One region of the Citrobacter europaeus genome, then DNA from elsewhere that is predicted to be linked to it. Evidence: predicted binding sites of a transcription regulator. Region 1 holds the regulator's gene; each other region holds the start of a gene.
What was found. The regulator PhoB, encoded in region 1, activates phosphate uptake and scavenging genes when phosphate is short. The targets are predictions, from matches to a motif close to CTGTCATAAAACTGNCNNAT.
Positions count from the first base shown of each region.

Region 2: the regulator PhoB is predicted to act here: its motif matches at 2,095-2,114, upstream of uvrB (excinuclease ABC subunit UvrB).
Region 3: the regulator PhoB is predicted to act here: its motif matches at 2,289-2,308, upstream of glpT (glycerol-3-phosphate transporter).

Region 1 covers NZ_CP148084.1:3,882,794-3,887,010, forward strand. Annotated here, with positions in the region: gene brnQ (branched-chain amino acid transporter carrier protein BrnQ) at 1-95, opposite strand, end outside; gene phoR (phosphate regulon sensor histidine kinase PhoR) at 501-1,796, opposite strand; gene phoB (phosphate response regulator transcription factor PhoB) at 1,847-2,536, opposite strand; gene sbcD (exonuclease subunit SbcD) at 2,727-3,929, shown strand; gene sbcC (exonuclease subunit SbcC) at 3,926-4,217, shown strand, end outside.
Region 2 covers NZ_CP148084.1:3,422,870-3,427,086, forward strand. Annotated here, with positions in the region: gene uvrB (excinuclease ABC subunit UvrB) at 1-1,865, opposite strand, end outside; gene WHR59_RS16205 (ABC transporter ATP-binding protein) at 2,635-3,357, shown strand; gene bioD (dethiobiotin synthase) at 3,323-4,021, opposite strand; gene bioC (malonyl-ACP O-methyltransferase BioC) at 4,014-4,217, opposite strand, start outside.
Region 3 covers NZ_CP148084.1:1,654,588-1,658,804, reverse strand. Annotated here, with positions in the region: gene glpQ (glycerophosphodiester phosphodiesterase) at 1-798, opposite strand, end outside; gene glpT (glycerol-3-phosphate transporter) at 802-2,160, opposite strand; gene glpA (anaerobic glycerol-3-phosphate dehydrogenase subunit A) at 2,431-4,059, shown strand; gene glpB (glycerol-3-phosphate dehydrogenase subunit GlpB) at 4,049-4,217, shown strand, end outside.

The DNA.
Region 1 (4,217 bases):
ATTGGGGGGAAGATGATGTTACCTGCACCAACGAACAGTGCAAATGTCATAAATCCCAAAGCGATAATATCGCGCGATTTTAACTGATGGGTCATAAAGTCTTACTGCCTGTGGATGTGGTGTTGAAAATAATAAATTTTTGCCTTTCCCTGGGGGACAATACAGCGGCATTTTTGCTCAATTCCAGCGGGAAACACTCCCGAGCTGGCGCGGCGAAGAATAGTTTTTCGATTTACCGCGCAAATGCAGTCGGTATGACAGCACCTGGAGCGCAATTTAAACGCTTATAACGTTTTAAAGCAAGGTGGGATCCAAAAACCAGAACAATATAGCGATATGAAAAATTGGGTTAGCACAAAACACCATTTCATGGAAAAAGGTATGGGTAATAGTTCGAACAAAAAACAATCAAACGTCGTAAAATTCAGGAGTCATATATTGACCGCATGGAAAAAGCCAGCTTGTGCTGGCTTTTGGAAAGTTAATCTTACGAATGTGCTTTAACCGTTACTTTTGGCAATCAAACGTTCTGGGATCACGAAACTAAATCGCGTCCCCTGACCTGGTTCGCTTTCGATATTCAAGCGGCTGTCGTGATGATGCAGCGCATGCTTCACGATGGCCAGACCCAGCCCGCTACCGCCTGTTTGCCGCGATCGCGCTTTATCCACTCGGTAAAAACGTTCGGTCAAACGTGGAATATGCTCGGCGGCAATGCCCGGACCGTTATCTTCCACACAAAACTCCGCCCCCGACGCCACATGCTGCCAGCGTACGGTAATGTGCGTTCCCGCAGGCGTGTGGTTTACTGCGTTGTAGACGAGATTCGAGATAGCGCTACGCAACTGTTCCTCGTTACCCCGCACGTTCAGGCTGTTATCAACATCAAAGGTAAACGTATGTTTTTGCTGGCTCAGCGTCTGCGCTTCATGCTCAACTACGCGCAGCATCATGGGTACATCGACCTTCTCATTCAGTTGCAACGTCGGTGCAGCCTCAATTTTTGACAGCGTCAGCAGCTGTTTCACCAGTCCTTCCATGCGGTACGTTTGTTCACGCATGGTATGCAGCGCTTTTTCACGCGTCGTCCCTTCCAGCGGATGCTCCTGCATCATTTCCAGGTAACCCTGTAACACCGTCAGCGGCGTACGCAGCTCATGGCTGGCGTTGGCAAAAAAGTTACGTCGTGAACCTTCAAGTTGGTGCATCTGGGTAACGTCGCGCGCCACCATCAGCAGTTGCTTATCGGTGTAGGGCATCACGCGAATTTCCAGATGCCGTCCGGTATTGAGCACCAGATTGATAGGCCGGCTAAAGTCGCGCGTTTTCAGATATTGTGTGAATTCCGGATAGCGAAGCAGGTTAAGAATATTTTGCCCGCTATCGTCCGGCCAGCGCAGTCCCAGAACCTGCTGAGCCAGTCCGTTACACCAGAAGATACCGCCTTCTTCGGTGGTCAACACCACCGCGTCGGGTAGCGATTCCGCCCCGCTGCGAAAACGTTTAATCAGGTTACCCAGTTCTCGACGGCGCTTTTTGTTGCGAAGCTGCATTTGATGCAGCCCATATAACAGCGGCTCCCAACTGCCTCGCCCCGGCGGCGGCGTCATGCTTCTGTCGACCCATAGCCACCAGGACAAACGTAATAGATTCCAGAAATGCCAGATAAGCAGGCCCGTTACCGACGCCAGTAAAAACCAGGGCAGGTAACCGAAAAAAGCGCTAAGGATAAATGCCGGTATGCAGCACAGGATCAGCTCCAGTACCAACCTTTTCCATGACAATCGTTCTAGCAAACGTCTTACTCCATTTACGGCCTACTCCATCAGGCCATGATTCTTGTCAGTCAGAAGCGGGTCGAAAAACGATATCCCGTCCCGCGAACCGTCTGCACCATACGATCGTGTCCGCTGTGCTCCAGCGCTTTACGTAAGCGGCGGATATGCACATCCACTGTCCGGTCTTCCACGTAGACATTGGTTCCCCAGACATGATTGAGGAGTTGTTCACGGCTGTAGACACGCTCAGGGTGAGTCATAAAGAAGTGCAACAGTTTGAATTCGGTCGGCCCCATATCCAGCGGATCCTCGCCGGTCATCACGCGATGCGAGGTCGGATCAAGGCTTAGCCCCTGCATCTCAATAACCTCTTCCACCGCCATCGGGGAAATACGACGCAGAACCGCTTTAATACGCGCCACCAGCTCCTTGGGAGAAAACGGCTTGGTAATATAGTCATCCGCGCCGGTTTCCAGACCCCGAACGCGGTCTTCCTCTTCACCTCTCGCCGTCAGCATCATCACAGGGATGTCCCGCGTCATCGCTTCGCGCTTGAGATGTTTAATAAACTGCAGACCCGAGCCGCCGGGAAGCATCCAGTCAAGTAAGACGAGATCCGGCCAGGGTTCATTGAGTTGGTTCACAGCACTGTCATAGTCTTCGGCTTCAACGGGTTGAAATCCGTTTTGCTCGAGCACGAAGCAGACCATTTCACGAATTGGAGCTTCATCTTCTACGACCAGAATACGTCTCGCCATGATTTGCCCTGTTTATAATTAAATCGTTTGCCATCAATACAGTGCCATTATGCGTCAGTTTTATGACAGATTTATGAAAAGATAGCCCAGGTTTAACGCAGCCCGGTGAATTATGACAGCCCGGAGACAAGATATTAACGTCCTTACAGGGTTATAATCCCCGCCATTGTTTTATCGTCATGGAACTCTTATGCGTATCCTTCACACGTCTGACTGGCATCTGGGCCAAAATTTCTACAGCAAGAGCCGCGCCGCTGAACATCAGGCCTTTCTCGACTGGCTGCTGGAAACGGCGCAATCCCAGCAGGTGGATGCCATAATTGTGGCAGGCGATATTTTCGATACTGGCTCACCGCCAAGCTATGCCCGAGAGCTGTATAACCGCTTTGTCGTCAATTTGCAGCAAACCGGCTGTCATCTGGTGGTGCTGGCAGGTAACCACGACTCCGTCGCCACGCTCAATGAATCTCGCGACATTCTGGCATTTCTCAACACCACGGTCGTTGCCAGCGCCGGCCATGCGCCGCAAATTCTGCTACAACGCGACGGCACCCCGGGGGCAATCCTGTGTCCGGTTCCTTTTTTACGTCCGCGCGACATCATCACCAGCCAGGCTGGACTGACAGGACAAGAAAAACAGCAGCATTTGCTGGGCGCGATTACTGATTATTACCAGCAGCAGTATCAGGACGCCTGTACGCTGCGCGGCGATCGGAATATCCCCATCATTGCGACCGGACATTTGACCACCGTCGGCGCCAGTAAAAGTGACGCCGTACGTGACATTTATATCGGTACGCTGGACGCCTTCCCGGCACAAAACTTCCCACCAGCGGACTACATCGCGCTGGGACATATTCACCGGGCGCAGGTTATCGGCGGCACGGAACATATCCGCTACTGCGGTTCGCCGATTGCGCTCAGTTTTGACGAGTGCGGCAAAAACAAATGTGTACATCTGGTGAGCTTTGAAGCGGGGAAACTCAGCGCCGTTGAAAATCTCACCGTCCCGGTCACGCAGCAGCTTGCAGTACTGAAAGGCGATTTAGCCGCCATTACCGCCCAGCTTGACCAGTGGCGCGACATGCAGCAAGAGCCGCCGGTGTGGCTGGATATTGAAATCACCACCGACGACTATCTGCATGATATGCAGCGCAAAATCCAGGCCTTAACCGAAGATTTACCGGTAGAGGTGTTACTGGTGCGCCGCAGCCGGGAACAGCGCGAACGTATCATGGCCAATGAACGGCGTGAAACGTTAAGTGAACTGAGTGTGGCGGAAGTTTTTGACCGCCGTCTGGCGCTGGAAGAACTCGAAGAACCACAGCGTGAGCGGCTTAACCAGCTGTTTAGCGCAACCTTGCACACGCTTGCCGGGGAGGCTGAAGCATGAAAATTCTCAGCCTGCGCCTGAAAAACCTCAACTCCCTGAAGGGAGAATGGAAAGTCGATTTTACCGCCGAGCCTTTTGCCAGCAACGGGCTGTTTGCCATCACCGGACCAACGGGGGCGGGGAAAACCACCCTGCTGGACGCGATTTGCCTTGCGCTGTACCACGAAACGCCACGCCTGAATACCGTGTCACAGTCGCAAAACGACCTGATGACCCGCGACACCGCAGAGTGTCTGGCCGAGGTCGAATTTGAGGTGCGGGGCGAAGCCTACCGCGCTTTCTGGAGTC
Region 2 (4,217 bases), 460 kb from region 1:
ACTTCAGGCTTCGCGCCTGCGCGTGACTTCCCTTTGCCTTTCGCTTTGGTCTTCGCGATATTCTGACCCAACGCCAGAATATCGACCACTTTCTTGTTCAGGCCCTGCGGCGTAATACCATGTTCTTCGTTGTAGAGTTGCTGTTTCTCACGACGACGTTCGGTTTCACCAATCGCTTTGGCCATTGAGGCGGTAATTTTATCGCCGTAGAGAATCGCCTTACCGTTGATATTACGCGCCGCACGACCGATGGTCTGGATAAGCGAACGTTCAGAACGCAGGAACCCTTCTTTGTCTGCGTCCAGAATCGCCACCAGTGAGACCTCAGGCATGTCCAGACCCTCACGTAACAGGTTGATACCCACCAGCACGTCAAACTCACCCAGACGCAGGTCACGAATGATTTCCATACGTTCCACGGTATCGATGTCAGAGTGCAAATAGCGCACCCGTTCACCGTGCTCTTCGAGGTACTCGGTGAGATCCTCCGCCATCCGTTTGGTGAGCGTGGTGACCAGCACACGTTCGTTAATCGCCGCACGAATGCGGATCTCAGACAGCAGATCGTCGACCTGCGTCGCCACCGGACGCACCTCAATAACCGGATCCAGCAGGCCGGTCGGTCGTACGACCTGATCGACCACTTCATCACCGGATTTCTCCAGCTCATAGTTGCCCGGTGTCGCTGAGACGTAGATGGTCTGCGGTGCCAACGCCTCGAACTCTTCAAATTTAAGTGGACGGTTATCCAGCGCCGACGGCAGACGGAAACCGTACTCGACCAGAGTCTCTTTACGCGCCCGGTCACCGCGGTACATGCCGCCAATTTGCGGAATAGTGACGTGGGATTCATCCACCACCAGCAGACCATCGGCAGGCAGGTAATCAAACAGCGTCGGCGGCGGCTCGCCGGGGCCACGCCCGGAGAGATAGCGGGAATAGTTTTCAATCCCCGAGCAGTAACCCAGCTCGTTCATCATTTCCAGATCGAACTGCGTACGCTGGCTGAGCCGCTGCTCTTCGAGCAGTTTGTTATTTGCCAGCAGAATTTTACGCCGCTCTGCCAGTTCAACTTTGATTTCTTCCATCGCCTGCACGATACGTTCACGCGGCGTCACATAGTGCGTTTTAGGATAAATGGTGTAGCGCGAAATAGTGGATTCGACCTGCCCGGTTAGCGGGTCAAACAGCGATAAACGTTCGACCTCTTCATCAAACAGTTCCACACGCAGCGCGATGTCGTCGGATTCTGCCGGGAAAATGTCGATCACTTCACCGCGCACGCGGAAGGTTCCGCGCTGGAATGCCTGATCGTTGCGGGTATACTGCAGTTCCGCCAGGCGGCGCAGGATCGCGCGCTGGTCGATAATCATCCCCACCGTCAGATGCAGCATCATTTTCAGATACAGATCCGGGTCACCCAGACCATAGATAGCGGAAACCGACGCCACAACAACGACGTCACGACGTTCCAGCAGCGCTTTGGTCGCCGACAGACGCATCTGCTCAATGTGTTCGTTGACCGAGGCATCCTTCTCGATGAAGGTGTCAGAACTTGGCACGTAGGCTTCCGGCTGATAATAGTCGTAGTAGGAGACGAAATACTCAACCGCGTTATCCGGGAAGAATTCTTTCATCTCTCCATACAGCTGCGCGGCAAGCGTCTTATTGGGCGCCAGCACCATGGTAGGACGTTGCAAGTCCGCAATCACGTTAGCGATGGTGAATGTCTTCCCCGACCCTGTCACCCCCAGCAGCGTCTGATGCGCCAGACCATCCTCCAGCCCTTCTTCCAGACGACGAATTGCCTCAGGCTGATCGCCAGAGGGTTTAAAAGCGGAATTTAGTTTGAACGGTTTACTCATGAGCAGCTACCTGAAGCAATGGGCGGGCAGGTGTGTAATTTTACTCGCAGTGGTATATTTTGCCAGTAAAATATACTGGATGAAAAAACAGTAACGCGCCATAATATTTCTGATACGCCATCAGAACGGCCGTGACGGGCGACTAAAATTTGGCCTCAGGCGAGATAAAACACCAGTAAAAATGCGTTATCCCCAAAGCAATGACTTTTTTAACATTTGTCAAGCCACTCGATGAAAGTTTTGTGGCAACGCATGACACTTCTGCGACAGCCATTGATTTTATCTAACATCCTGTAATTTAATGACTATTATCCCGAGCCGTCTTTCGCACCAATTTAGTCGCAGGCCGCGTCTTCTCTCGCTTACATTGTGTTTTCTAACTCTAATACACAAGGTTATCCACAGGAATAGTGGATAACTGCCTCCAGCCCGTATGGACTGTAGCCTGGCAAAAACGCCCTTACTCCCTTTTCCGGTGGCATAAAAAAAAATTATCGCTATTTTTTGATATTTATCAGCTAACGAAGCGGCCTGGAATGGCCGGGATCTTGCTCGCATTTTCATCATTTTCCTGCCTGCACCATCACGGCACCGCCAGGCACTGGTAATGTGCACAAAACAGCGCTCTCCTTCTGACAAACCAGATATTTCGACCCACTTAGCATGTTATCCCACTGTTTTTGTCCCGAAGCCCTCTTCTGGCAAGAGAATTGCAGTTTTCTTCCGACGACCTGTCCGTGTGCCGGATAACATCATGATGGAGAAATCTATGTTGAGTCTTCGCGCAGTGAATCACTATTACGGCAATCAGCACTCATTGTGGGATGTGGATCTCGACCTGCTGCCCGGCAAATGTACCGGCGTGCTGGGGCTTCCGGGGATGGGAAAGACTACGCTGGCCAATTGCATCATCGGCAACCTACCGATCGAAAGCGGCACCATGTTCTGGCATCAGGCAGGCGCGCCGCCACGCGATCTGAGTCCGATCCCGGCGGCAAATCGCATTGCGCTGGGTATTAACTCCGTTTCACAAGAAAGACGGATTTTTTCGCAACTGACGGTCGAGGAAAATCTGCATATTGCCCGCCAGGCTGTTGAAGAAAGCGAAACGATGAACAGTAGCGACATTTACCGCCTGTTTCCACAGCTGTTTGTACTACGTCAGGCCAAAGGAGCGGCATTATCAGAGGATAATCAGCACCAGCTTGCGCTCGCCAGCGCGCTGGTCACTCGCCCGCGCCTGCTGATCCTCGATGAGCCCACGCGAGGCAGTGGCCAGGCGTATATCCACAAGTTGGGAAACCTGATTGTGAGGCTAAGCCAGGAGCTTGGCATCGCCATTATGCTCGCGGAGCAGAGCCTGCCGTTTATTCGTCGGGTCGCCGACTGCTACTGCTTGTTACACCGGGGGCGCAACGTGGCTCAGGGGGAAATAACACCGTTCGGCGACCCGTTAATCAATGACTGGGGGACGCCAGAGATAAAACGCTAAGATCGATATAACGCCCTGTCGATGCCTGCTCCGGCTCTTCTGCCAGCCAGGGAATTTCCCCCAGCATTGGAGCCGCAAGTACACGTCTGAGCGTTGCCATATATTCAGCATGACGCTTGCCGGGTGGCGTCACATCATTGGCAACCCATCCGGCAAGTTTCAGTCCGGCCTGCTGCACCGCCTGGGCGGTCAGCATAGCGTGGTTGATGCACCCGAGCTTAACGCCAACCACCAGAATCACCGGCAGTTGCTCTGCTGTTACCCAGTCAGCAAAACTCAGCGTTGGCGAAAGCGGCGTAAACCACCCGCCAGCGCCCTCCACCAGCACCCACTCAGCCTGCTCTTCCAGCGCGCGTAAACCTGCAGACATCACTGAGGCCTGAATCGGGCGGCCTTCGTCAGCGCTGATGATATGCGGTGAGGTAGGTTCTGCGAAGGTATAGGGGTTGATAGCCGCATAATCCACCGGCACAACGCTGTTGCGCTGTAATGCCAGGGCATCGCTATTACGCAGACCTTCAGTCGTCATTTCACTGCCTGACGCCACGGGTTTATAACCAACGGTTCGTAACCCCAGCTGTCCCGCCGCCTGAAGCAGCGCACAGCTGGCGATAGTTTTACCCACCTCAGTATCCGTCCCGGTGACAAAATAGGTGTTAGTCACGTTGAATCACTCCCAAAAATAGTTGATAAGTCAGCGGATATTTCCCCTGCTGACAGGGCCAGGCTAGCTGTAGCTGACGAAGCTGCGAACGGGTAAGCACGCGCTGCTCGCGTCCATCATGCAAATGCGTCGCGCCGATGCCTTTTAGCGAGCGCATGGCGCTCAGCGCATCATCAAACCACAGCGTGACGGCATG
Region 3 (4,217 bases), 2.2 Mb from region 1:
CTGCTTCATGGCACCCGGTTTAAACATCCAGTCGTAGTTGTAATTAACCCAACTGCCGTCCGGCTTTTTCTCCTGTGTTTCATTCCAGTCAGTGTACGCAATCAACTGTACCAGATTGAGATCCATCCCCATCTTCGGTTCCAGCTCATTCTTAATGCGCTTTAACTCTGCGACATCAAAACACTGCAGATAGACCTTGTCGTTCTTGTCGGTATACCCGTACTTTTTCAGTACTTCCAGCGTTTTAGCCGCAATGTCCTTCCCTTCCTGATGATGGAACCACGGTGCTTTCATTTCCGGATAAATACCGATGTTTTTACCGGTTGAATGATTTAATCCCTGAACAAACTCAATCTCTTCTTCGAAAGTGTGTACGCGGAAGTCAGATTTACCCATCGGGAAACGCCCTGGGTAGGTCTGGACCTTTTTGCCATTTTCGATATCAAAGCCTTCGGTAAATTTCAGCGATTTAATCTCATCCAGCGTAAAGTCGATAGCGTAATAACGCCCGTCTTTACGCGCGCGATCCGGGAAACGCTCGGCAACATCGGTGACGCGGTCAAGATAGTGGTCATGCAGGACGACCAGATGGTCGTCCTTGGTCATCACCAAATCCTGTTCCAGGTAATCTGCGCCCTGAGCATAGGCCATCGCTTTCGCAGGCAGCGTATGCTCCGGTAGATAACCGCTGGCGCCACGGTGCGCAATCACGATTTTATCAGCGGCAACCGCTGCGCTGCTAACCACCATACCTGCCAGCATTAGCGCTACGCTGAGACTTTTCAATGTGGTTTTCATCTATTAGCCCCCGTTACGCTTCAGTTCCATCTCTTCGTGATGACGTTTTTCGCCAATCATAACGACCACCAGCAGAATTACCGCCAGCACGCTACCGCCAATCATCACCATAAAGCCGCCGTCCCAACCGAAGAAGTCAACGGTGTAGCCGACAATGGCGCTCGCCGCCACAGAACCGCCGAGATAACCGAACAGTCCGGTGAAGCCTGCCGCCGTACCCGCCGCTTTTTTCGGCGCCAGTTCCAGCGCGTGCAGACCAATCAGCATGACCGGGCCGTAGATCAGGAAGCCGATGATAATCATACAAGCCATATCAACGTTCGGATTTCCTGCCGGGTTCATCCAGTAAACGATGGTCGCAATCGTCACCAGCGTCATAAAGAACACGCCGGTCGCACCACGGTTGCCACGGAAGACTTTATCCGACATCCAGCCACACAGCAGCGTGCCCGGAATACCCGCATATTCATACAGGAAGTAGGCCCAGGAAGATTTATCCAGTGCGAAATGCTTCACTTCTTTCAGATAGGTCGGTGACCAGTCGAGGATGCCGTAGCGCAGCAGATAAACAAACACGTTGGCGATAGCGATGTACCACAACAGTTTGTTCGGCAGTACGTATTGCATGAAGATCTGCTTCGCAGTCAGCTCTTCTTCCGCTTTCTCGTTGTAATCGTCCGGGTAGTCGTTCTTGTACTCTTCGATAGGCGGCAGGCCACAGGATTGCGGCGTGTCGCGCATCAGAGCAAAAGCAAACAGCGCGACGACGATCGCACCGAAAGCAGGCATGTACAGCGCCGCTTTCCAGTCATTAAACCAGGCCATGCCCAGCAGGAACAACAGAGGAGGCAGACCGCCGCCCACGTTGTGCGCACAGTTCCAGACGGAAACTATGCCCCCACGCTCTTTCTGCGACCACCAGTGCACCATGGTACGACCACACGGCGGCCACCCCATTCCCTGGAACCATCCGCAGAGGAACAGCAGCACAAACATAATCGCAATGCTCGACGTCGCCCACGGCACAAAGCCCATAAACAACATCACAGCGGCGGCCAGTATCAGACCCGCTGGCAGGAAAACGCGCGGATTCGAGCGATCCGAGACGGATCCCATGATGAATTTCGAAAATCCATAAGCAATGGAGATACCGGACAAGGCAAAACCCAGATCGCCACGCGAAAAGCCTTGCTCAACCAGATACGGCATCGCAAGGGCAAAGTTCTTACGTACCAGATAGTACGCGGCATAACCAAAAAATATCCCCAGAAAAATCTGCCAACGTAATCGACGATATGTCGGGTCGATCTCCGCTGCAGGCAAACGCGCCGTGTGTGACGCTGGTTTAAAAATGCTCAACATAGTGTAGCCTCCGTGGCCGTCTTTCATTCGAAGTAAACACTGCAGTTCGTCATTACTACCCTACCGCTCCCAGTGTGGCCGCGATGTTAAGGAAAGATACATAACAAAAATGTGAAACGCAGCACATATTGTTACAGATTTATGACAAATGTTCATAAAAGCGCATGAAATCACGTTTCATTTTCGAATAATGAGCGATTATGCGCGAAATCAAACAATCCATGTTTTTTATGTGGCTAAATGATAAAAAACGAACTGTGAGGAAAAACAATGAAAACTCGCGACTCGCAAACAAGTGACGTGATTATCATTGGTGGAGGAGCAACTGGTGCAGGGATCGCACGTGATTGTGCACTGCGCGGGTTGCGCGTCATCTTAGTGGAGCGCCACGATATCGCCACAGGGGCGACCGGACGTAACCACGGCCTGCTGCACAGCGGTGCGCGCTACGCCGTCACCGATGCTGAATCTGCCCGTGAGTGCATCAGCGAAAACCAAATTCTGAAACGTATCGCCCGTCATTGCGTTGAGCCGACGGACGGTCTGTTTATTACCCTGCCGGAGGATGAGCTCTCCTTTCAGGCTACCTTTATTCGCGCCTGTGAAGAGGCCGGTATTCGCGCAGAAGCGATCGACCCTCAGCAGGCCCGCATTATCGAACCCTCCGTTAACCCACAGCTGATTGGTGCGGTAAAAGTGCCGGACGGCACGGTTGATCCTTTCCGCTTAACCGCCGCCAACATGCTGGATGCGCGTGAGCATGGCGCGGTTATCTTAACGGCCCATGAAGTGACGGGACTGATTCGCGAAGGGGCAACGGTTTGCGGCGTTAACGTGCGTAACCATCTTACGGGTGAGATGCAGTCCCTGCATGCGCCAGTAGTGGTCAACGCCGCCGGGATCTGGGGCCAGCGCATCGCGGAATATGCCGATCTGAGCATCCGTATGTTTCCGGCCAAAGGTTCACTGCTGATTATGGATCATCGTATTAACCAGCATGTCATCAACCGCTGCCGTAAGCCGTCTGACGCCGATATTCTGGTGCCCGGTGATACCATTTCGCTAATCGGTACTACCTCGCAGCACATTGATTACGACGATATAGACAGCAACCGCGTCACCGCAGAAGAGGTCGATATTCTGCTGCGTGAAGGTGAGAAACTGGCGCCGATTATGGCGAAAACGCGCATTTTACGCGCCTACTCAGGTGTGCGTCCGCTGGTGGCCAGTGACGACGATCCAAGTGGACGTAACGTCAGCCGCGGAATTGTGCTGTTCGATCATGCAGGGCGTGACGGACTGGAGGGATTTATCACCATTACCGGCGGCAAACTGATGACCTACCGCCTGATGGCGGAATGGGCTACCGATGCGGTTTGCCGTAAGCTGGGTAATACCCAACCTTGTACAACGGCAGACACCGCGCTGCCTGGCTCACAGGATTCTACCGAGCATACGCTTAAACGCGTGATCTCGTTGCCCGCACCACTGCGCGGCTCGGCGGTCTACCGCCACGGCGATCGCACCCCTGCGTGGCTTAGTGAAGGTCGTCAACACCGCAGCCTGGTCTGTGAATGCGAAGCGGTCACTGCAGGCGAAGTGCAATACGCCGTCGAAAATTTAACCGTCAACAGTCTGCTGGATTTGCGTCGCCGTACCCGTGTTGGAATGGGGACCTGCCAGGGCGAATTATGTGCCTGTCGCGCCGCAGGTTTGCTGCAACGTTTTAATGTCACCACCGCCGCGCAATCTATCACCCAGCTTTCCGATTTCCTCAACGAGCGCTGGAAAGGCGTGCAGCCTATCGCCTGGGGAGATGCGCTGCGCGAAAGCGAATTCACGCGCTGGGTCTATCAGGGATTGTGCGGTCTGGAAAAGGAGCACCAGGATGAAATTTGATACCGTCATTATCGGCGGCGGTCTGGCCGGACTGCTGTGCGGCCTGCAACTGCAAAAAAGCGGTTTACGCTGCACGATTGTCACGCGCGGCCAAAGTGCCCTGCATTTTTCCTCCGGCTCACTGGATTTGCTCAGTAACTTACCCGATGGCCAACCGG